2 regions of the Alteromonas sp. 009811495 genome follow, and region 2 is predicted to be linked to the other one. Evidence: predicted binding sites of a transcription regulator. Region 2 holds the regulator's gene; the other holds the start of a gene.
The links. Region 2 encodes NrdR, which represses ribonucleotide reductase genes. Its sites were predicted from a motif close to AAACACNANATNTNGTGTTT; they were not measured.
Positions count from the first base shown of each region.

Region 1: nrdA (class 1a ribonucleoside-diphosphate reductase subunit alpha) is a predicted target of NrdR. The motif match lies at 2,260-2,279, and genes of this name have one in related genera.

Region 1 covers NZ_CP113972.1:2,056,361-2,060,579, forward strand. Annotated here, with positions in the region: gene nrdA (class 1a ribonucleoside-diphosphate reductase subunit alpha) at 1-1,982, opposite strand, end outside; gene ubiG (bifunctional 2-polyprenyl-6-hydroxyphenol methylase/3-demethylubiquinol 3-O-methyltransferase UbiG) at 2,586-3,290, opposite strand; gene gyrA (DNA topoisomerase (ATP-hydrolyzing) subunit A) at 3,595-4,219, shown strand, end outside.
Region 2 covers NZ_CP113972.1:2,868,345-2,872,563, reverse strand. Annotated here, with positions in the region: gene lpxD (UDP-3-O-(3-hydroxymyristoyl)glucosamine N-acyltransferase) at 1-642, shown strand, start outside; gene glyA (serine hydroxymethyltransferase) at 857-2,113, shown strand; gene nrdR (transcriptional regulator NrdR) at 2,201-2,650, shown strand; gene ribD (bifunctional diaminohydroxyphosphoribosylaminopyrimidine deaminase/5-amino-6-(5-phosphoribosylamino)uracil reductase RibD) at 2,716-3,819, shown strand; gene OZ660_RS13100 (riboflavin synthase) at 3,840-4,219, shown strand, end outside.

The sequences.
Region 1 (4,219 bases), 810 kb from region 2:
GTTTCGTACTCAGGTACAACTTGCTTAAGTACACCGTCTTTACTTGACTTAATGCTGATGAAACCACGTGGTGGCTCAATACCGTTTGTTGCATTAGAAATTTGAGACGATGTTTCAGACGGCATAAGCGCAGACAACGTAGAGTTACGTAAGCCATGTGTCTTAACGTCTTCACGAAGCGCGTCCCAATCGTAATGAAGTGGCTCATTACACACGCTATCAAGGTCTTTCTTGTAGCTGTCGATTGGCATAATGCCTTGCGAGTACGTTGTTTCATTAAACTTAGGACACGCACCTTTTTCTTTCGCAAGATTGTTTGATGCTTTGAGTAGGTAATACTGCATTGCTTCAAACGTGCGGTGAACCAGACCATTAGCACTGTGATCAGAGTATTTAACACCGTTTTTAGCTAGGTAGTACGCGAAGTTAATTACACCTACGCCTAATGTACGTCTACCCATTGTTGCATTGTAAGCCGCTGGAACAGGATAGTCTTGGTAATCTAATAAGTTATCAAGTGCACGTACCGCCAGGTCTGCTAGTTCTTCGAATTCGTCTAACGATTCGATAGCACCTAAGTTAAATGCTGATAGCGTACACAGTGCAATTTCACCGTTTTCATCGTTAACATGCTGAAGCGGTTTAGTAGGTAGTGCAATTTCAAGACAAAGGTTACTTTGACGAACAGGGGCAACTTCTGGGTTGAACGGGCTGTGTGTATTACAGTGGTCAACGTTTTGAAGATAAATGCGACCTGTGCTAGCACGCTCTTGCATGAACAAGCTAAACAGTTCCATTGCTTTAATTTGCTTTTTACGAATGCTGTCGTCGTTTTCGTATTTAACGTAAAGCTCTTCGAACTTGTCTTGGTCAGCGAAGAACGCATCGTACAGGCCTGGTACGTCTGATGGGCTAAACAATGAAATGTAGCCGTCTTTCATCATGCGCTGATACATGAGTTTGTTGAACTGAACACCATAATCTAGGTGACGCACACGGTTTTCTTCAACACCGCGGTTGTTCTTAAGTACCAATAGTGATTCAACTTCCATATGCCAAATAGGGTAGAACAAGGTAGCAGCGCCACCACGAACACCGCCTTGAGAGCAGCTTTTAACCGCTGTTTGGAAGTACTTATAAAAAGGAATACAGCCAGTATGGAAGGCTTCACCACCACGGATAGGGCTACCTAGCGCACGAATGCGACCTGCGTTAACACCGATACCTGCGCGCTGGCTCACGTATTTAACAATAGCACTTGCTGTTGCATTAATTGAGTCAAGGCTGTCACCTGTCTCAATCAATACGCATGAGCTGAACTGACGAGTAGGGGTACGAACACCCGCCATAATAGGCGTTGGTAGTGACAATTTGAATGTTGATGCGGCATCGTAAAAACGGCGAATGTAGTCCATACGTACGTTTTTATCATAATTTGCAAACAAACATGCCGCTACAAGAATGTACAGGAACTGAGCACTCTCATAGATCTCGCCAGTAACGCGGTTTTGAACAAGGTATTTACCTTCCAGCTGTTTTACGGCTGCATAGCTGAAGTTCATATCACGCCAATGATCGATATACGTATCCATCTCAGCAAACTCTTCAGCAGTGTAATCTTCTAACAAGTGTTTGTCGTATTTGCCGGCATCAACCATTTTGGCAACATGATCGAAAAGCGCTGGTGGCTCGAACTGTCCATAAGCTTTTTTACGTAGATGGAAAATCGCTAGGCGAGCCGCTAAATATTGGTAATCAGGCGCATCAGTAGAGATAAGATCTGCGGCAGACTTAATTAGCGTTTCGTGGATTTCACTGGTGTTGATACCGTCAAAGAACTGAATTTGTGCTTTTATTTCAACTTGTGAAACAGAAACATTATTTAGTCCTTTTGCCGCCCATGTGACGACTTTGTGGATTTTCTCTAAGTCGATGGACTCTTTTTCACCATTTCGTTTGGTGACAAATAAGTTGTTGTTCATGTTACTGGCCGTATGTCTGTTAGCGCTTGATGCGTGGGCTATGCTGCCCATTATCATTTATAATTAATTTTTTAATGCGCATGCTGTTGGTCTGGTTTTTACAGATCTAACAAAAGCACACACAAAAGCGGCCTAGACTAATACCGAATAAAGATATGAAGTAGAGACTGCTTATATATTTCTTGTATTGCTTGTTTATTTCAGCGGAGTCGAATGGCGCATCTCTGCGCGATCTGTTTTGATTCCGTTAATTGATCTTGGGATCACGTGCTGAATTAAACACAAGATAGTGAGGTTTTGCCTCGATTGCAACCCAATATCTGGTGGTATTTCAAGCACTCAAACTGGCATGAAATTTACGTTAGTAACAACTAACTTTTTAGCGTTCTACAAGCGTAAAATATCGGGATTGCAAGCGTTTTTGCTAAACTGATTTCGAAAAAAATTAATTTATTCTTAGAAACTCGTTTTTATAAAAACACGATATATGGTGTTTAAAATATCACCATGACCCAATATGTTGTGTTAATTTATTTTGAATACACTGTATATAGTAGGTGCACAACAATGTGCATCTACTATTATCTGTACCCTTGGATACGTCTAATCTTGTGCAACGGTATACAGTAAGTAGTTTACGTCTACATTGTTGGCAGAAAGATAAAAACCTTGAGAGATCGGATCCATATGAAGCCCTGTCATATCGCGAGGCAAAAGACCTGCCTGATCTGTCATCGCCATAAGCTCTGATGGTTTAATAAATTTGCTGTGTTCGTGGGTGCCTTTAGGGACGAGTTTAAGAATATATTCTGCACCAAGGATGCCCATTAAATAAGACTTCAGGTTTCTATTGAGTGTAGAAAAGAACACATGGCCACCTGGCTTAACTAACTTTGCGCATGCCATAACAACTGAAGCGGGGTCGGGTACGTGTTCTAGCATTTCCATACAAGTGACAACATCAAATTTACCAGCATTATCTTGCGCGAACTGTTCAGCGGTTGAACAAACGTAAGCTACTTTTATTCCCGATTCTAAACCATGAAGTTTAGCGACTTCTAATGACGCCTCAGCCATATCAAGACCTGTTACGGTAGCACCCGCTTTAGCCATTGATTCGGCAAGGATACCGCCACCACATCCAATATCGATAACCTGTTTACCAAACAAACCCTCACTGTGCTGATTGATGAAATCAAGTCGAAGCGGGTTAATTAAATGAAGCGGTTTAAATTCGCCTTCGGGATCCCACCAGCGTGAGGCGAGCTCAGAAAATTTATTAATTTCTTGTTGGTCGACGTTTGTCATAGGTAAAACAATCCTTAACTTCTCTCTTATTAACATATCGCAATTTGGCGGCGTGTTTTACTGTTTTTAGTTATAAAACTGCTTTTTCTGTATCTGTCTGAACGAAAAATAATCGCTTGCCTTTTTGTTGATTAATAAGCGTAATTAAGCGCTACATAATTCTGTCATCAAGTGGTACACTCGAAGCAACATTATGACCCACATAATAATAACCATGCGCGCCCAAGAGCCGCTTTCACAATTGCTGTAAAGTGGCTGCAATGGATAACGCAGAACAAACTAAGATAAAGGGATTAAGCAGTTTATGTCTGATAACGCTAAAGAAATCCTCCCCGTTAATATTGAGGAAGAGTTAAAAAACTCGTACCTCGATTACGCGATGAGCGTTATTGTCGGGCGAGCATTGCCTGATGTAAGAGATGGCTTGAAGCCAGTGCACCGTCGTGTGCTGTTCGCTATGAACGAACTGAAAAACGACTTTAACAAGCCGTATAAAAAATCTGCCCGTGTGGTAGGTGATGTTATCGGTAAATACCACCCTCATGGTGATTCTGCTGTATACGACACTATTGTTCGTATGGCGCAGCCTTTCTCACTGCGTTACATGCTTGTAGACGGACAGGGTAACTTTGGTTCAGTTGATGGTGACTCGGCAGCTGCAATGCGTTACACCGAAGTACGCATGGCAAAAATCGCTCATGAACTGCTAGCCGATCTCGACAAAGAAACTGTTGATTTTGTGCCAAACTATGACGGCACAGAACATATCCCAGAAGTATTGCCTACTAAGGTGCCAAACCTGTTAGTAAATGGTTCATCTGGTATTGCGGTTGGTATGGCGACAAATATTCCGCCTCACAACCTGACTGAAGTTATCAATGGCTGTGTTGCGCTTATCCAAGACCCATCAATTACCATTGATGATTTGA
Region 2 (4,219 bases):
GAAGATAATGTTGTACTGGGTGATCGCGTAACCATTGGTGCTAACTCGGTTATTCGCAAAGGCACGCACATCGGGGAAGCGTCAGTTATTCATCCAAATGTGACTATTTATCACGATGTGGTTATAGGCAAGCGGGTTACTGTCCATAGCCAAACGGTGATTGGCGCCGCTGGTTTTGGTTACGCAAATGATAAAGGAGTGTGGCTACCTATCCCTCAAACAGGGTCAGTCCGCATTGGTGATGACAGCCAAATTGGTGCAAGTAGCAGTATTGATAGAGGTGCTATGGAAGACACAATTCTTGGCACCAACGTCATAATCGATAACCAAGTCCAGATTGGTCACAATTGCATAATAGGGGATCACTCTTGCATATGCGGTGCTACTGGAATTGCAGGTAGTTGCCATATCGGTAAACACGTCATCATTGGCGGTGGTGTAGGTATTAATGGACACATTAGTATTTGTGACAACGTACAGGTCACTGGCTATACCATGATTGTTCAAGATATCACTGAGCCGGGCGTTTATTCTTCAGGACAACCTGCGCAAACTAATCGTGAATGGCGAAAAAATACAGTTCGCCTGCAGAAAATTGGAAGCCTTTTTGACCGCGTTAAAATGCTCGAAAAACAGCGCTAATTAATTATCGGCGTAGGTATATCGTTAAACCTACGCCATTTGTATTAATTTCGTAATAAAGCGGTATACACGGGGCTGAAAATGACTAGAATATGGCCTCAAATTGAGCTATCGGCGCAGATACTAACCTGCATAGGCTATTGGCAATACCGCAGTCACTTATGCAGATTGGTATTATTTTACGCCACATTAAAACCGCAGTTAAGGAGCCCCCATGTTTTCTCGCGAAATGAACATAGCTGACTTTGACCCAGAATTAGCCGATGCAATGGCAAAAGAGGTTGAGCGTCAAGAACATCATATTGAGCTAATTGCCTCTGAAAACTACTGTAGCCCACGCGTGATGGAAGCGCAGGGTTCACAACTTACTAATAAGTATGCAGAAGGTTACCCGGGCAAGCGCTACTACGGTGGTTGTGAGCACGTTGACGTTGTTGAGCAGTTAGCCATCGATCGTGCGAAAGAACTTTTCGGTGCGGAATACGCAAATGTTCAGCCACACGCAGGTTCTCAAGCTAACTCTGCCGTATTTATGGCATTGCTAGATGCTGGCGATACTGTATTAGGTATGAGCTTATCTGAAGGTGGCCACCTTACTCACGGCTCTCACGTAAACTTCTCTGGTAAAACCTACAATGCGGTTCAGTACGGTCTAAACAAAGAAACGGGTGAAATTGATTACGCTCAAGTAGAAGCGCTTGCGAAAGAGCACAAACCGAAAATGATTATTGGTGGTTTCTCTGCGTATTCTGGCGTTGTAGATTGGGCTAAGTTCCGTGAGATTGCTGACAGCGTTGGCGCGTTCCTATTAGTTGACATGGCCCACGTTGCTGGACTAGTTGCAGCTGGTGTTTACCCTAACCCGCTTCCTCACGCGCATGTAGTGACAACGACGACCCATAAAACCCTTGCAGGTCCTCGCAGTGGCTTGATCCTTTCTGCTTGTGGTGATGAGACTATCTACAAAAAGCTAAATAGCTCGGTATTTCCAGGCAACCAAGGCGGACCACTTTGCCACGTTATTGCGGCTAAAGCGGTGGCGTTCAAAGAAGCACTTCAGCCAGAGTTCAAAGCGTATCAGCAGCAGGTTGTTGCAAATGCGAAAGCCATGGTTGCAGTAATGATTGAGCGTGGTTACAAGATTGTTTCTGGTGGTACTGACAACCATTTGTTCCTTCTTGACCTCATTGACAAAGACATTACAGGTAAAGATGCTGATGCAGCATTAGGTGCAGCAAACATCACGGTTAATAAAAACTCGGTACCAAATGATCCGCGTTCACCGTTTGTAACCAGTGGTCTGCGTATCGGTAGTCCAGCAATTACTCGTCGTGGCTTTAAAGAAGAAGAAGCGAAGCAAGTTGCAAGCTGGATCTGTGACATTCTTGACAACATGGGCGATGAGTCTGTTATCAAGCGTGTGCAAGACGAAGTTGTAGCGCTTTGCGCGCAATTCCCTGTTTATAAGTAAATAGGTTTGTCTTTTATTGCGTACTTTGGTAGTAATGCAGAGATAACTCTGATGAGAACCTAAGTACGCAATTGTTAAGGATATTTTATGTTTTGCCCTTTCTGCTCCGCGCAAGAAACCAAAGTGATTGATTCTCGCCTTGTAGCGGAAGGGCATCAAGTGCGCAGACGTCGCGAATGCATCGTTTGCCATGAACGCTTTACCACATTTGAAAGCGCAGAATTGGTTATGCCTCGCGTAATCAAGCGCGATGGCTCTAGAGAGCCGTTTAACGAAGATAAATTGCGTGCTGGGCTACAACGTGCGCTAGAAAAACGTCCCGTCAGTACCGAAAAAGTAGAGCAATGTATTTTATCGCTTAAGTCTGAGCTTCGCGCTACAGGTGAGCGAGAAGTAGAAAGTGAGCTGCTGGGTAACTTAATAATGAAAGCACTTAAAGAGCTAGATAAAGTTGCTTATGTACGCTTTGCATCGGTCTACCGCTCCTTCGAAGATATTAGAGAGTTTGGAGAAGAAATAGCACGATTGGGCGACTGAGGCGAAACCCGCTTATCACAGGATAAATTGTGGACCACGCTATTATAAATAGAGACTATCATTGGATGGCAAAAGCTATCCAACTTGCCAAAAAAGGCCTTTACACCACGTCACCTAACCCTCGCGTTGGTTGTGTTATTGTCGATGAAAGTAATCAATTGATTGGCGAAGGCTTCCATATTCAAGCCGGTACTCCTCATGCGGAAGTTCACGCTTTAAGAGAAGCCGCGCTTTCAAGAAAACAGGGCGCGAAAGGGGCTACTGCTTATGTCACGTTAGAGCCTTGCAGCCATTTTGGCAGAACACCGCCTTGTGCCGAAGCGCTAGTGAGAGCGCAGGTTGCACGCGTTGTAATAGCGATGACTGACCCCAATCCTAATGTAAGTGGAAACGGTATTCGCATTCTACAAGATGCAGGTATTGAAGTGGTTAGCGATGTAATGGCTGCTGAAGCTGCAGCGCTGAACCCTGGCTTTATCAAACGCATGTTGACGGGTGTGCCCTTTGTTCGTGTAAAACTTGGCATTAGCTTGGATGGTAAAATAGCGCTGGGCAATGGCGTTAGCCAATGGATCACAGGGGCTGAGGCTAGACGCGATGTGCAACATTATCGCGCAAAAAGCTGCGCAGTACTGACAGGCTCTGGTACCGTCAAAGCCGACGATCCAAGTCTACTGGTAAGAGTAAATGAAGCGGGCTTTACAGATTACCCTCTGGAGAAAGTGAGGCAACCGACCAGAGTAGTCGTGGATAGCAAGAACGCGCTAGGTCAAGACTACCAGCTGATGAAAGATGGTCACACCACACTTATTGCTACCACGCAGGCCCAGCCAGATACCGCCAGTGAACACTTTATTTGCGTAGATGAGCAAGAGGGAAAAGTTGATCTTAGTGCGCTTTTGCAAGCGCTTGGTGACAAGCAATACAATGAAGTATGGGTTGAAGCCGGGCCCGGACTTGCTGGAGCATTACTTAGTGAAGGCTTAGTTGATGAACTTATTTGTTATCAAGCGCCTAAATTATTAGGCGATAAAGGCATCAGTATGGTGAATTTGCCCGATTTTACATCGCTTGATCAATCTATTTCACTGACGCTCATTGAAAATCGGCAGGTGGGGAACGATATTAAGCTTATCTTCCGTTCAGATGTTAGCAACACAACACGCTAACTTCGCTTAAGAGGAAATCTATGTTTACCGGAATTATTCAGGCGCTAGGCACTATCCAGAAGTTGGATAACCGCGGAAATGACATTCGCCTTACTGTATCGTCACCTACCTTAGACATGTCTGATGTGGCGCTTGGAGACAGCATTGCCACTAACGGTGTGTGTCTAACTGTTACAGATATGGGCAAAGACTTCTACTGTGCAGACGTTTCAGCAGAAACCATCAAATTGACGGGGTTTGCGCATTATTCAGCGGGTTCTACTGTTAATTTGGAAAAGGCAATGCGTCCAACAGACAGGTTTGGTGGACATATTGTTTCTGGTCACGTCGATGGCGTTGGTACAGTAACTCAAATCATTAAACACGCCGACTACATAGAATTTTGGGTGAAAGCACCCGA